DNA from 3 places in the Exiguobacterium sp. FD-YE-25-4 genome. Region 3 is predicted to be linked to each of the others. Evidence: predicted binding sites of a transcription regulator. Region 3 holds the regulator's gene; each other region holds the start of a gene.

Region 1 (4,999 bases), 450 kb from region 3:
TGAACATTCCGAGCGGGATCGAGACGTCGACCCCTTTCAAGTTGTTCTCTTCCGCCTTCAAGATTTTCAAGAAACGCTCGTCCGGTACTTTCCGTTCGGCCGGGAGCGGGATGAACTTCTTACCGGACAAATATTGGCCCGTGAGCGACTTTCGGTTCTTCATGAGTTGCTTCGGCGTCCCGGCGGCGATGACTTCTCCGCCGTGTTCGCCGGCGCCCGGTCCGATGTCGATCAAATAATCGGCTGCCATCATCGTATCCTCGTCGTGCTCGACGACGATGAGCGTGTTGCCGATATCGCGCATCTGTTTGAGCGTCGCAATCAAGCGGTCGTTGTCGCGTTGGTGCAACCCGATTGACGGTTCATCGAGGACGTATAGGACGCCCGTGAGCCGCGAACCGATTTGAGTGGCGAGACGAATCCGTTGCGCTTCCCCGCCCGAGAGCGTCCCGGCGGCGCGAGAGAGCGTCAAATAGTCGAGCCCGACGTTGTTCAAGAAGCTGAGCCGCTCACAAATCTCTTGCAAGATGAGACGGGCGATGGCGATATCTTTCTCGCTCAACTCTGTCATGATCGAGTCGAACAACTTGATGGCGTTGACGACGGACAGAGAGGTCACTTGCCCGATATGGTGGCCCGTGATTTTGACGGCGAGCGTCTCTTCTTTCAACCGGTAGCCGCTACATGTCGGACAGGCGTGTGTCGCCATGTACGTCTCCATTTGTTCACGGATGTAATCGGACGTCGTCTCTTTGTAGCGGCGCTCGATGTTGCGGAGCACCCCTTCGAAGAAAATCGTGTTCGTCCGGACTTGTCCGAAATCGTTCTCGTAACGGAACAAGAACGACTCTTCGTCCGTCCCGTGCAAGACGAGGTCTTGGTCACGCTTCGACAGACGTTCGAACGGCACGTCCATGTCGATGTCAAAGTGTTTGCACATCGAGGCGAGCAGTTGCGGATAATATTGCGAGCTTGTCGGCTGCCAGGCGACGACGGCGCCTTCCTTCAGCGTCTTCGACGGGTCCGGGATAACGAGTTCCGGGTCGACATCAAGCTTCGTACCGAGCCCGTCACACGTCGGACAGGCGCCGAACGGCGAGTTGAACGAGAACATACGCGGCTCGAGTTCGCCGATCGAGAATCCGCAAATCGGACAAGCGTGATGTTCGCTGAACAGGAGCTCGGTGCCGTCCATCTTGTCGATGATGGCTCGGCCGTCAGCGAGGCGAAGCGCCGTCTCAAGTGAATCAGCAAGACGGCCTTCGACGTCAGGGCGGACGACGAGGCGATCGACGACGACCTCGATGGAATGTTTCTTGTTCTTATCGAGGTCGATCTCATCGGTCAGTTCGATCGTCTCGCCGTTGACACGAACACGAACGAACCCTTCCTTTTTGAGCGAGTCGAACACTTTGACGTGCGTCCCTTTACGGCCTGAGACGATTGGCGCCAAGATTTGCAGGCGCGTCTTCTCCGGCAGTTCCATCACTTGGTCGACCATCTGCGAGATCGTCTGGCTCGAGATTTCGATGCCGTGACGTGGACAGACCGGTTTCCCGATGCGGGCGAACAACAGACGTAAGTAGTCATAAATTTCCGTCACCGTCCCGACGGTCGAGCGCGGGTTGCGGCTCGTCGTCTTCTGGTCGATCGAGATGGCCGGGCTGAGACCCTCGATCGTATCGACGTCCGGCTTGTCCATCTGTCCGAGGAACTGTCGGGCATAGGCCGATAAGCTCTCGACGTAGCGACGCTGTCCTTCGGCGTAAATCGTATCGAACGCGAGTGACGATTTCCCGGAACCGGACAAGCCCGTCAAGACGACGAGCTGGTCACGCGGGATATCGATATCAATGTTTTTCAAGTTGTTGACGCGCGCCCCTTTAATGACGATCGCATTTTTCTTTTCAGCCATTTAATTCCCTACCTTCAACTCCAAGATTAAGTCACGCAATTCGGCCGCCCGTTCGAACTGGAGGTCGCGGGCCGCTTGTTTCATTTCTTCTTCTAATTTGGCAATCGCCACTTCGCGCTCGGCCGGTTTCATCGAACTGAGCGACTCGAGCACTTCTTCCTCGGCATCGACCGTTGCCCGGATGACGCCGCGCACTTCTTTACGGATTGTCTGCGGGGTGATGCCGTGTTCTTCATTATAGGCTTGTTGAATCGAGCGACGACGGTCGGTCTCTTCAATCGCCCGTGTCATCGAGTCGGTCATCTTATCAGCGAACAAGATGACGTGCCCGTTCGAGTTCCGTGCCGCCCGTCCGATCGTCTGGATGAGCGACCGGTCCGAACGAAGGAATCCTTCCTTGTCGGCGTCGAGAATGGTGACGAGACTCACTTCCGGGATGTCTAGACCTTCCCGCAGCAAGTTGATCCCGACAAGGACATCGTATTTTCCGAGACGGAGGTCACGGATGATCTCGATCCGCTCGAGCGTTTTGATTTCTGAGTGCATATAGTTGACCTTGATGCCCGCTTCACGCAGATAGTCCGATAAGTCCTCGGCCATCTTCTTCGTGAGCGTCGTCACGAGGACGCGTTCGTCCTGTTTGATGCGTTCGCGGATCTGGTCCATCAAGTAATCGATTTGTCCTTTGATCGGATGGATCTCGATCGTCGGGTCTAAGAGACCTGTCGGCCGGATGATTTGTTCGATCATGTCCGGTGTATGTTCAAGCTCATACGGACCCGGTGTCGCCGAGATGAAGATCGCCTGTGACAACTTCTTCTCAAACTCTTCAAACTTGAGCGGCCGGTTGTCCTTCGCCGACGGGAGGCGGAAGCCGTGATCGACGAGCACTTGTTTCCGGGCCTGGTCACCGTTGTACATCCCGCGTACTTGCGGGAGTGTCACGTGCGACTCATCGGCGACGAGTAGGAAGTCTTTCGGGAAGTAGTCGATGAGCGTGTACGGCGTCGCCCCTGCCTCGGTCAAGTTCAAATGGCGCGAATAGTTCTCGATGCCTGAACAGTAGCCCATCTCACGCATCATCTCGAGGTCATAGTTCGTCCGCTGTTCAAGCCGTTGCGCCTCGAGCAGCTTCCCTTCCTCGCGGAACTTCTCGAGCTGTTGTTCGAGCTCGGCCTCGATGTTGACGATCGCTTTTTGCAGCTTCTCGTCGCGGGTGACGAAGTGGGATGCCGGGAAGATCGAGACATGCTCGCGATCGGCGATGATTTCGCCGGTGAGCGGGTCCATCTCGCGGATCCGGTCGATCTCGTCTCCGAAAAACTCGACGCGCAAACACTGCTCGTCGCGTGACGCCGGGAAGATCTCGACGACGTCACCTCGGACACGGAACCGCCCGCGTTGGAAGTCGATATCGTTCCGCTCATATTGGATGTCGATCAACTTGCGGAGCATCTGATCACGGCCCAACTCTTTCCCGACACGGAGACTCAAGACGAGGCTGTTATATTCTTCCGGGTTACCGAGACCGTAAATACACGACACGGAGGCGACGATGATGACGTCATCGCGTTCAAACAAGGCCGACGTCGCCGAGTGACGAAGCTTATCGATCTCGTCGTTGATCGAGGCGTCTTTCTCGATGAACGTGTCCGTCGATGGGACGTACGCCTCTGGCTGATAGTAGTCGTAATAGCTGACGAAATATTCGACGGCGTTGTTCGGGAAGAATTCCTTGAACTCCGAGTAGAGCTGTCCGGCGAGCGTCTTGTTGTGGGCCAAGACGAGCGTCGGCTTCTTCACTTCTTGGATGACGTTCGATACGGTGAACGTCTTCCCGGTGCCGGTCGCCCCGAGCAACGTCTGGTACCGGTCGCCGCGATTGACGCCCTCGACGAGCTGTCGAATCGCCTCCGGTTGGTCGCCGGCCGGCTTATATTCTGATTGTAAGTCGAACGGAACGCTAATCTTATCCATATATATTCCTCGCTTTCTGTTCCTTGCATATTGACTTGATTATAGCACATACACGAACAAATATTCGCTTCTGACACGCTTCCCAAATCGCTCCGCTTTTCGTTATCATGGAGAGTGAATCTAAGTAGAAACGAGTTGGTCGTCATGTGGTCACTTCTCTTCATCCCGCTCGGTGCCATCGTCGGCGCCTTGTCCGGATTCTTCGGTATCGGCGGCGGGGTCATCATCGTCCCGGTGCTGCTCTTTAGTGGTTATTCGGCAGCAGAGGCCGTCGCCACGTCGCTCTTGTTCGTCGTCGGGACGAGCCTGTCCGGCGCGAAGAAACATACGTCGCTCGGCAACGTATCTTGGTCGACCGGCATCACGGTCGGACTGACCGGCGCCGTCACGGCACAGCTGTCGAGCCGCCTCGTCCTCTCGATCTCGGGCACGTATGATTGGTTACTGAACTTATTTTATCTGGCTATCCTATCTTATTTTGCCGTTACGCTATTAAAGAAAACATCGAAACCGCAGAAGCCGAAAAAATCGACCGTTTTCGCGGGGATGATGATCGGAGCGATGGCCGGACTGTTGTCCGCCCTCCTCGGCATCGGCGGCGGGTTCATCATCGTCCCGCTCCTCGTCAGTTGGCTCGGCTTCACGACGCATCGCGGGGTCGGGACGAGCCTTGCTGCCGTCCTGTTCATCTCGCTCGGCGGACTCGTCGGCTATCTGCCGTCGCTATCGCTCGATTATGTGACGCCGCTTGCCCTCGTCCTCGGGGCGTTCATCGGCGCGCCGATCGGGGCATCCCTCACGGACCGTTACGACGATAAAGAGATTTCGCGACGCCTCGCTTGGCTCTACCTCGCCGTCATCGCTTCGATCCTCCTCGACCTTGGAGCCACGAGCTTTCCCCCGCTCGCGTACGTGAGTTTGATGGTCCTGCTCATCTTTCTCGTCGGGATCGGCCTCGACTTCAGACGCCGGATTACCAATCAAAACCACTTTTCATAAGAAAAGTGGCTTTTTTTGCATATTCGGTTTTGAAACGCTTTCATTTGGGGCATATAATGAAGTGGTAAGCCAAATTTAATATGGAAGGAAGGGAGTATCACATGTCAG
Region 2 (4,999 bases), on a different replicon from region 3:
TGCTGGTGGGTTTGCCGGAGGTCTTTACGCCGGACTGACAGGCGTAACGGCATATGCCATGATTCCGGTCGCGAACTTCCTGAATATCTTGAGCTACGTCGGGGGTCCGACGAGTAACTTGATCCATGCCGTCATTACCATCTTGATTTCAATAGTTGTATCTGCTGTCGTCACGTACTATTTTGGATTTGAAAAGGATAACCCAATCATCAAAAAAGAGGCGGCCAGTAAATCCGAGAAAGTGGCTTGATCACCATCTATGACAAAAGGAGAACCAGTTATGAAAAGACTTCTTATACGAGCTGATGATTTAGGATATTCTGAAGGCGTCAATTACGGAATCGCTAAAAGTGTGAGAGAAGGATTGGTTCAAAATGTGGGGATTATGACAAACATGCCTTCAATTGGTCACGGTTTAGATCTGCTCAAGGGCGTGGATGTCTGTTTCGGACAACATACAAACATATGTGTGGGTCATCCGATAACGGATCCTGAAAAGATTCCCAGTCTCGTTACAGAATCGGGTCATTTTAAACCTTCTTCAGAATTTCGCCAGGCTGCAGAAGATTTTGTAGCACTAGATGAAGTAATTTTGGAGATTGAGGCCCAGTATCAACGGTTCATCGAGCTGACCGGAAAAAAACCGAGTTATTTTGAAGGGCATGCTGTAAAAAGTGCCAATTTCTTTAAAGGACTCGAAATCGTGGCCGAGCGTCATGCGCTAAAATATTCGCCATTCTCAATGGGAGGGATTGTTCAAATCGGTGGTAAGGACGTCAGGTTGATTATGGAGTCCATGAACCCTGATTATGACCCGTTTGAATCATTAAAAGAAAATCTTGAACGAGGGCTCGAAGGGAATTACATCTTCATCACGCATCCTGGATACTTAGATGCATACATCCTCCGTCATTCTACACTCACTTTACCGCGTCCTTTGGAGGTCGAAATGCTCTGTGATCCAGAAGTGGAAAATTGGGTATCGCAATCCTCCATTCAACTTGTCACATATGATGACCTATAAGGGTCGACAAGGTCCTGATTGCTAAGGTAAAGTGTAGAAGTCTCACCTGTCTCTACTCGTAAATCAACCCCTGAATGATGGAAGCGTAATATCCTCATTCAGGGGTTTAATTGATTTTTAAACTAATATAGTAGTTCTCTTGATTCAAAGAAATATGGATTTACTTTTTTTAGGTTTTTTTGAGACTAAGTTAATTATTATTCGTCTTGGAAAAGTCGAGGAGTAACACTTGGTTTTGCGACGCAGATTTGGAACTACCTTAGAGCGTTAGTCGATTACTTCCTCGACATAGATGATGTCATCTTGTTGATTGTTCAGTGCGACAACTCGCCATCGGAAGTTCAAAACCTCTTTAATCATTTTTATTTATTTCTGAAAGACGTACCTTACCTCGGGTTATCTTTTTACTTATTAGTTATAAAGGGAAACATATGTTGATAAAAAGATGAGTTAAAAGACAGTATAGATAAACGAGAAGGGCGATATTTAGCCCTTCTCGTTTAATTTTAAATAAGCAGTTAGATAAATTCTTTAACCTTCGTATTTAAGACGATTTATTTTTATCTTTTCGATTTGAAAATTAATATCAAAAAGATAAAACACAATATTCTCCAGACTTCATCTGTTAGTGCATTTCTTCCATGTACTTCATTTTCATTTTGAGAGATTATATTATTCTTCGGAGGTAGTTTAGTCTTTGAGATTGAACTTGCCTTAAATTTTGCAGAACTACTTATTCCTTTATTACTGAAGTCGGTTTTTAGACTTTCAATACTTACGTCATGAAATTCGTATTGATATCCTTTTGTATTTCCTACAAGTTTAACCTCATGAAAATCATCTGTTAATGCCCTACTTGAAAAGCCCTCTTCTGTAAAAAAGTACCCTTGTATAATGTGCTGGGTAAAAATATGCTTTTCTATATACCTTGCTCCACTCTTAGAAACTTTAATGTTTTTTTTATTTTGAAACATATAAATTGTAGGAATAGATATTGCTTTTGTTTTGTCTATCATTAATATCCCATCTGTAAGCTTCTCAGGAAAATTAGGTTTTTTAAGGTGTTTTTTAATCATCACTTTCACTTTTTCTTTCCATTAGACTTATTAATAAGACGTGTTTCAGATCTTCAATTTGTTTCACTAAATCATTCATATCTTTGTTTATAACATGGAGCTGATTTTCTTTTTCATGAATATCAATTAAAAATTCCCTTTTTATAGGTTGATTATATTTTTTATTAATCACGTCCGAAGTTTTTGGAGCCAAATAATAAATGATTGTAGCCGTAAATGTTCTAGGATTTTCTTCATTATTAAAGTAGTTTATAGCTGTATCAAAAAAAAACTCAGTTTTTTCCCCTTTATCAAGCAGATACATGTTTTTAAACATATTTAAGTCATTAAGATTTCCAGAGCTATACGGGATTTCTTCATCAAATTCTACAGAGATATTATAAGCAGCTCCACCACCACTGTTTTTCATAACCACATAAAGCAAATTTGGGTCCTTTTCACTCGGCAAAATTTTCATACTAACTGCAGGAGTCTCAAGTAATTCTCTTTGGCGAGTAGTTTCAATGGCCATTTTTCTTGTTTCAAGAAAATAAAAAAATGTAATTACGACTAAAATGAGACTACTGATCGTTGACCCTACTTGCATTATCATCGGCCAGTTTTCATTCATATCGGTATAATCAAGTAAATAAATGATTGCAAGTATCCCTAATATTAAAATCGAAGATATTATAACTCGCTTCAAAAATATTTTATCGTTTGTCATATAATCACCCCTTGATACCAGTATAGATAAATTTCGATGTATATACCGGTTTCATAAACATCAAATTTTATAAAATTTGAAAAAAGAAACAAGTTGTATTGATGTATCATTAAGATGTCAGATAACATCAAGGACGTTAGTCCATCAATTGTTCCACGTGAATGATTGCCTCGAACGCTACATGGATAATTCCGTCCCGCTGATTGGCCAGTTCGACGGTCCGCTCCATGTAGTTTGTCCGGTGCACAAACCCCTTGAATCGTTTCAACTCCCGCTCTTCCACATATCTTACCTCGACCATGTCCCCACTGAAAATCGAGTCGTTCAGCACGTTCTCATAGACCGATAGGACCTGTTCGTCGACATCTGGCATCTCAATCTTTTGGATTTCCTTATAATACTTCGTCAATAACGCCTTGTGCTCGGGCATGAGAAATGGGATCCATTTCAGCTCACCCCGGTCGCGATACATCGTCATCAAAATCACTCCTTTTTATAAAACGAACATTTGTTCTTATTTTATACCCGATTTGTCCCGTTTGAACAGCCTTTTTCCTGTTTGATGATTCATGCGTCCTGTTTCCGTACTCTAGCTCGCTGGTCGTCGGTGCAAGGGTCGTCAAAAAAATGACGCGCCCTCCGGCCCGTCTTCCTTCGCTTTAGGCTCAAAGCGAGGCTTTTCGCTCATTGGCTACGGAAGCCTGGTTCTCCGTTTGCTCTACGCATTTTTTTGAGGCTCTCCCTGCGGTCGCCCTTGCACCGTCTCCCGACGCTCGCTTCGTTTCCGTCAACAGGACGCACAACGGTGTTCGTTCTGAGGTCAGCTTATCCGAAAGGGGACAAACCATCATGGAACTATCCGCCATCATCGAGGTCATCCGTATCAAGCAAGAGGTTCGCGAAGAAATGGTCGCCCTCGAGCACGCCATCATCCATTCTCCGGACAGTGCCCGACAAATCGGTTCATCGTTCATCGGGGACGACGACCGCGAGGTCTTCCTCGTCATCATGCTCAATACGAAGAATCGGGTCGTCGGCGTCCATCGGGCACACGTCGGGAGCGTCAACTCGAGCGTCGTCCACCCACGGGAAGTCTTCAAATGCGCCATCCTGAACAACGCCTCGTGCCTCATCGTCTGTCACCAACATCCGAGCGGGGACCCGACCCCGAGCCGGGAGGACATCCTCGTCTCTGAACGGTTACATGAAGCGGGGGACCTCATCGGCATCCCGGTGCTCGACCATCTCATCCTCGGGTCGGACGAGTCGTATGTCAGCATGAAACAGCGGGGCTACATGGGATAAAGAGAAAAGGGATGGAATGGGGCCGGGGGACCGGTCCCGGTCCGTCCGGTAAGGGCAAGGACGAAAAACATGCGTTTTTCTTTGACGAGCCGGGCGACTCGCGTTGCTCTCGCCTGGATCCATAGTGCGGGATCCGGTAAAAGGGGCGTTTTCGCATGACGAAAACGGAGTGGTTCGAGCGTGGATATAGGGTGAAGTTTTTATGCTGTCTCGTCATTTTTTTGATGAAATGGCATAAGTGAAAAGAGCGCTTGTTTATTGAAAATGACCATGTTTTCGAAACAAGCCCTAGGGCTTGTTTGAAACAACACCAGGGCTTACGTGAAATAAGCCGAGATGTTGCTTGCGTGGATGCGAGGTATCATTGGGCTATCAAATGGAGAGGATGATTCAGATGGATAATTTCCAACTAGACCAACAGACGATGGACGAGATGACGGAGGTGTTGCTTCGACGCCTTCCTGACCGACTTCAAGAAGATTTTGACGACTTAAAACTCGTGAGCATGGATCTTCTTTGTGATGTGAAGGAAGGGGAACGCTTGACCCACCTCACCGTCTTTTTCAACACGAACATGCTTCGGCGGAATCGTCGTACATAAGAATAAAAAGGACGTTTGTATACATGTAGATTTGTATACATGTATACGATTTCCGAGAGACTTTATTTCTGTTGGCCTATGAACAAGGACTGAACTGGCTCTGGACGGGGAATCATTCTATAGAGAACCGGAAGGGGTGAGGCGTGATGGACGAGGGGCTACTTGATGACTATGCGTTTGAAGGGTTGGATCCGTTCGTCCGGACGGTGTTCTCGGAACTGATGGAACATCCCGAATGGCTACGTGTCGTCGACAGGGCACATTGCGTCGAGAAGGTCGTCCGGTTC
Region 3 (4,999 bases):
AACCTCCTCTACCATATGAAACATCGTTTTTTACTATACACTATATTACGCTAATTCGCTAGTCGTCTGAAAAAAAAGTGGTGACCCAAAACCTCCGGGCCACCACTGACAACATGCGATTAAAGTGATTTGACAGCTGCGACGACGTTGTCGACAGACATGCCGTATTCTTTCATGAGGAGATCCCCAGGAGCAGAAGCGCCGAACTTGTCGATGCCGAGTACTTTTCCGCCGAAACCGACGTATTTGTACCAACCGAGCGTCGCGCCCGCTTCGAGCGAGACACGTTTCGTGATCGACGACGGAAGGACCGATTCTTTATACTCTGCCGATTGCGCTTCGAACAATTCCCAAGAAGGCATCGAGACGACAGCCGCGTTCACGCCTTCAGCCGCGAGTGCTTCGCGAGCTTCGACGAGGACGTGTACTTCAGAACCTGTACCGAGAAGGAGGACGTCCGCCTCGCTCGAGTTACCGGCGACGACGTAGCCACCTTTGGCCGCTTCTTCAATCGACGTGCCCTCGAGTTCTGGCAACGCTTGACGCGTCAAGACGAGAAGTGACGGTGATGATTTCGTTGTGATTGCTTGCTTCCAAGCCGCAATCGTCTCTTTTCCGTCAGCCGGACGGAGAACAGACAAGTTTGGCATCGCACGGAAGCTCATCAAGTGCTCGACCGGTTCGTGGGTCGGGCCATCTTCGCCGACCGCGATTGAATCGTGTGTCAAGACGAACGTTGATGGGATTCCCATGAGCGCAGCAAGTCGAACGGCCGGGCGAAGGTAATCCGAGAAGACGAAGAACGTCGCGCCGTATGGGAGAACCCCACCGTGGAGCGCCATCCCGTTGACGGCTGCTGCCATCGCGAATTCACGGACTCCGAACCAGATGTTGCGGCCGGCTGGATCTTCATCGAAGTCCGCAGCGCCTTTGATCATCGTGTTGTTCGAACCAGCGAGGTCAGCCGAGCCTCCGAAGAGAGTCGGAACCGCTTTGGCGATCGCGTTCAATACTTCACCGCTCGTTTGACGAGTCGCTTTTTTCGAACCGATTTCGAACGTCGGCAATTCGCTGTCCCAACCTTCTGGGAGCTCGTTGTTCATCGCACGCTCGAACTGGGCACCAAGTTCAGGGTGTGCTGACTTGTAAGCTTCAACGAGTTCGTTCCAGTCCGCTTCATGCTTCGCGCCTGGCTCAACGACTTTATCGTTGAACAAGTCGTATACTTCGTTCGGTACGTAGAAGTTCTCGCCTTCCCACTTGTAGAACTGCTTCGTGAGCTCAATTTCAGCTTCGCCGAGTGGTGCACCGTGTGATGCCGATTTGCCTGACTTGTTCGGTGAACCGAAGCCGATAACCGTCTTCACTTCGATGAGGGTCGGTTTCGACGTTTCTGCTTTCGCTTCGTCGATTGCTTTCGCGATCGTATCGATATCCGTACCATCTTCGACACGGATCACTTGCCAACCGTAGGCGTTGAAACGATCTTCAACGCTTTCCGAGAACGATTTGTGAAGGTCGCCGTCAAGCGAGATATCATTTGAATCGTAAAGGACGACGAGTTTGCCAAGTTTCAAGTGACCAGCGAGCGAAGCAGCTTCTGCCGATACGCCTTCCATCAAGTCACCGTCTCCGCAAATCCCGTATGTGAAGTGGTCAACCACTTTGAACTCATCGCGGTTGTACGTCGCTTCCAAATGTTTCTCTGCCATTGCCATCCCGACAGCCATGGCAATCCCTTGTCCGAGCGGTCCAGTCGTCGCGTCGACACCTGCCGTGTGACGGTACTCTGGATGCCCAGGCGTTTTCGAATCCATTTGGCGGAACGATTTGAGATCGTCCATTGAGAGATCGTAACCAGATAAGTGAAGAAGCGAGTACAAGAGCATCGAACCGTGTCCCGCTGAAAGGACGAACCGATCACGGTTGAACCAGTTCGGGTTTTTCGGGTTGTGACGCATTTTGTCCGTCCAAAGTGTGAACGCCATCGGAGCCGCACCCATCGGCATACCCGGGTGACCTGAGTTCGCTTTTTGGACCGCATCGATTGAGAGCGTCCGAATCGAGTTAATCGCTAATAATTCTTTAGTAGTTGTTTCCACTAATTTCATCCTCTCTGTTGTTAACAAAGTTTCTACCCGTCATATTTTAGCACACTCATTCGTGTGTCACAACTAATTAATTAGTATAACACATTAAATGGAATCGTTTACTTCCTTTCGTTTGAAAACGCATCAATGAGTCCCCCTGATCAACGTTCGCGTATAACAAACATGCACATCCTATATGAAATAGGATGTGCATTCATGGTCATTCTGAGCGGTAACGTTCCTGCTCATCTTTTAATTTTTCTGGCGTTACGTCGTTTCCTTCCGGATCGACGACCTTCATTCCCATCATCTGTGATTTGAATGATTGGCGGAACGCTTGCAAATATTGTTGGCGCAGCGCTTGCTGCTCGTCCATCTCTTGTGGTGACAGACCATCTGTCTTTGCTTTGTTGGCGAGGAAATTGATTCGCTCCAACTGTTCAGGTGCTAGCATCGGGCTCGCCCCCTCTCTACTGAATTTGTCCTTCTACTGTACAAAATCAGCGAGCAGGAATCAAGTTTCTGGTACCGACACGTGCTCCAAGTAGCGCCGGTTCACGGTCGCTTTCGATACCTCATAACCAAAACCGCGGAGGGTGGCGGCAATTTCAGCGAACGTGAGTCCACGTTCACGCAATTGGACGATTTCTTCAATCGGAACTTCGATTCGGCTCCGGCCGCCCTGGTCATGGTGCTGGATATTCCGATGCGGATTAAATCCGTTCGCGACCGCCCGACGCATTCCGCGTGAAATTTTAGCGTTATGGATCTTGCGTTGATACTCTTCGACGACACTGACGATTTCGAGCACCATCTTCTCGGCGTCGGAGACGATATATTCATCGGACGACTGCATCGTCAACAAGCGCACGTTATGTTTCATGAGCGTATGCAAGATAGCGATTTTTGCATTTCCCCGTCCGAGACGGCTGTCATCGCTCACGAGCACGGCATCGAGATCAGACGTCGAGACGTGCTCCAATAGATCGAGCAGTCCCGCCCGATTGACCTCATACCCGCTCTCTTGTTCACTGATCACATCGACAACCTCAGCATCAAGACGTCTCGCCATCTGCTTCAATTCGTCCGCCTGACGACTGAGCGACGTCTCTTGGGTGGACTTGTTCGTCGATACGCGACAATAAATGACGACTCGCATCGCGTCACTTCCTTTCTTTCCATTCGCCCTCTACGATACACAGGATGAAGGGATGTTCGCAATCAGAAACGATTATTCGGCGGCGAACCACGTCGTCTTGTCGTCTTTTTTCTCATCCCGTTTAGCGAGAATATGCGCTTCGAGCGTCTCCGCCTCTGTCAAGGCGACTTCTTCTTCAATACTGTGTTCGACTTTTTGTTCGGTCACGACGACCGCTTCGTTGTCACGAAGCTCTCCGACCGCGAAAAATACGAACATACCGAATGCCAACATGCCGACTAAGATGATTCCATTGATTGTGTCTCTCATAATCATTGCCTCCTGGGAATAAGAATACACGTTCTCGAGAACGTCTGTTCGTTTATCTGTTCTCATCATAAAACAAGAACTTCTGTTCGGTCAAGCAGAAAAAAACGAACGAATGTTTGTGCGCTCATGTGTTCTTGTGTTAAACTAAACCCATAAAGAATAGGATGCGTTCGCAGGTTATTCGACATAATCGAGGTGAAATCCATTGAAAAAAATGTCAGCAAGACAACAACAGATTCTTGATTTTATAAAAGCCGAGGTTCGGGCGAAAGGGTATCCCCCTTCGGTCCGCGAAATTGGCGAGGCTGTCGGGCTCGCATCGAGCTCGACTGTACACGGTCACTTGGACCGTCTTGAGAAGCGTGGATTGATTCGACGTGATAAGACGAAGCCACGCGCCATCGAGATTTTGGATGAAGAGATGTCCGTCGTCGAAGACCACGATGCCGTCATGTACGTGCCGGTCATCGGGAAAGTCACAGCCGGTACGCCGATCACGGCCATCGAGAACGTGGAAGAACACTTCCCGCTCCCGGCTCACGTCGTCGGTTCCGACAACGTCTACATGCTCTCTGTCTCAGGAGACTCGATGATTAACGCGGGGATCTTGGATGGGGACCGCGTCCTCGTCCGTCAACAGAACACGGCCGACAATGGAGAGATTGTCGTCGCCATGACGGATGAAGGTGAAGCGACCGTGAAGCGGATTTATAAAGAAGCTTCGAAAGTTCGCCTCCAGCCGGAGAACGACGAGCTCGAAGCGATGTATTTCGATAACGTGTCGATTTTAGGGAAGGTCATCGGTGTATACCGCACGATTCACTAATGGCTAGTGGCAAGACACATACCCGTACGAATCTCGTGGCAATCGGTGCTCTTGCGATTGCCACGCCTTTTATTGACATCGATGTTCCGACCGTGTTCTTGCTTGGCGCCCTCATCGGGACGTTCTGGCTCTCCCCGGATCTCGATTTGAAGTCGGACGCCTATTATCGATGGGGACCGCTTCGGGGCTTTTGGCTCCCTTATGTGAAGATTATGCCCCATCGGTCGTTATTCTCGCATTTTCCGCTCTTGAGCGATCTGATCCGGGTCATCTATCTCGGTTTCCCGCTCACGCTTCTGCTCACGGTCACGCCGTATGAGGAAGCTGTCAGATCGTGGCTCGACCTGAACGGGGCAGCATGCTTCTTCGGACTCGTTTTCGCGACGACGCTACATACGACGCTCGACTATGCGTCCACGTTCTTCAAACGTGCGTTTTAACCAGATCGTTATGTTATACGCTAAAAAAGGGCAACCCGTCTAAATAGACAGGGTTGCCCTTTTTTGAACCGTTTATTATATGGAAGTTCAATAACTTTTATGCAACATGACATGATGTTCAGCCACTTCTCGTCCATTTACCAACAAGACGACACGATGCTCCCCTGGATAATGC

The links. Region 3 encodes LexA, which represses DNA repair genes until DNA is damaged. Its sites were predicted from a motif close to CGAACATATGTTCG; they were not measured.
Region 1: uvrB (excinuclease ABC subunit UvrB) is a predicted target of LexA. The motif match lies at 3,946-3,959, and genes of this name have one in related genera.
Region 2: AC13H5_RS15240 (YolD-like family protein) is a predicted target of LexA. The motif match lies at 3,308-3,321, and genes of this name have one in related genera.

Annotation. Positions count from the first base shown of each region.
Region 1 is NZ_CM168041.1:2,094,849-2,099,847, forward strand. It holds gene uvrA (excinuclease ABC subunit UvrA) at 1-1,915, opposite strand, end outside; gene uvrB (excinuclease ABC subunit UvrB) at 1,916-3,892, opposite strand; gene AC13H5_RS10795 (sulfite exporter TauE/SafE family protein) at 4,037-4,891, shown strand; gene AC13H5_RS10800 (MIP/aquaporin family protein) at 4,993-4,999, shown strand, end outside.
Region 2 is NZ_JBXSGP010000002.1:1,188-6,186, forward strand. It holds gene AC13H5_RS15220 (PTS transporter subunit EIIC) at 1-250, shown strand, start outside; gene AC13H5_RS15225 (ChbG/HpnK family deacetylase) at 281-1,024, shown strand; gene AC13H5_RS15230 (hypothetical protein) at 1,585-2,100, opposite strand; gene AC13H5_RS15235 (hypothetical protein) at 2,093-2,806, opposite strand; gene AC13H5_RS15240 (YolD-like family protein) at 2,943-3,284, opposite strand; gene AC13H5_RS15245 (JAB domain-containing protein) at 3,656-4,111, shown strand; gene AC13H5_RS15250 (hypothetical protein) at 4,506-4,712, shown strand; gene AC13H5_RS15255 (hypothetical protein) at 4,859-4,999, shown strand, end outside.
Region 3 is NZ_CM168041.1:1,645,970-1,650,968, forward strand. It holds gene tkt (transketolase) at 120-2,111, opposite strand; gene AC13H5_RS08515 (DUF896 domain-containing protein) at 2,311-2,544, opposite strand; gene AC13H5_RS08520 (YneB family resolvase-like protein) at 2,605-3,249, opposite strand; gene AC13H5_RS08525 (hypothetical protein) at 3,322-3,558, opposite strand; gene lexA (transcriptional repressor LexA) at 3,764-4,384, shown strand; gene AC13H5_RS08535 (metal-binding protein) at 4,384-4,824, shown strand; gene AC13H5_RS08540 (DNA alkylation repair protein) at 4,912-4,999, opposite strand, start outside.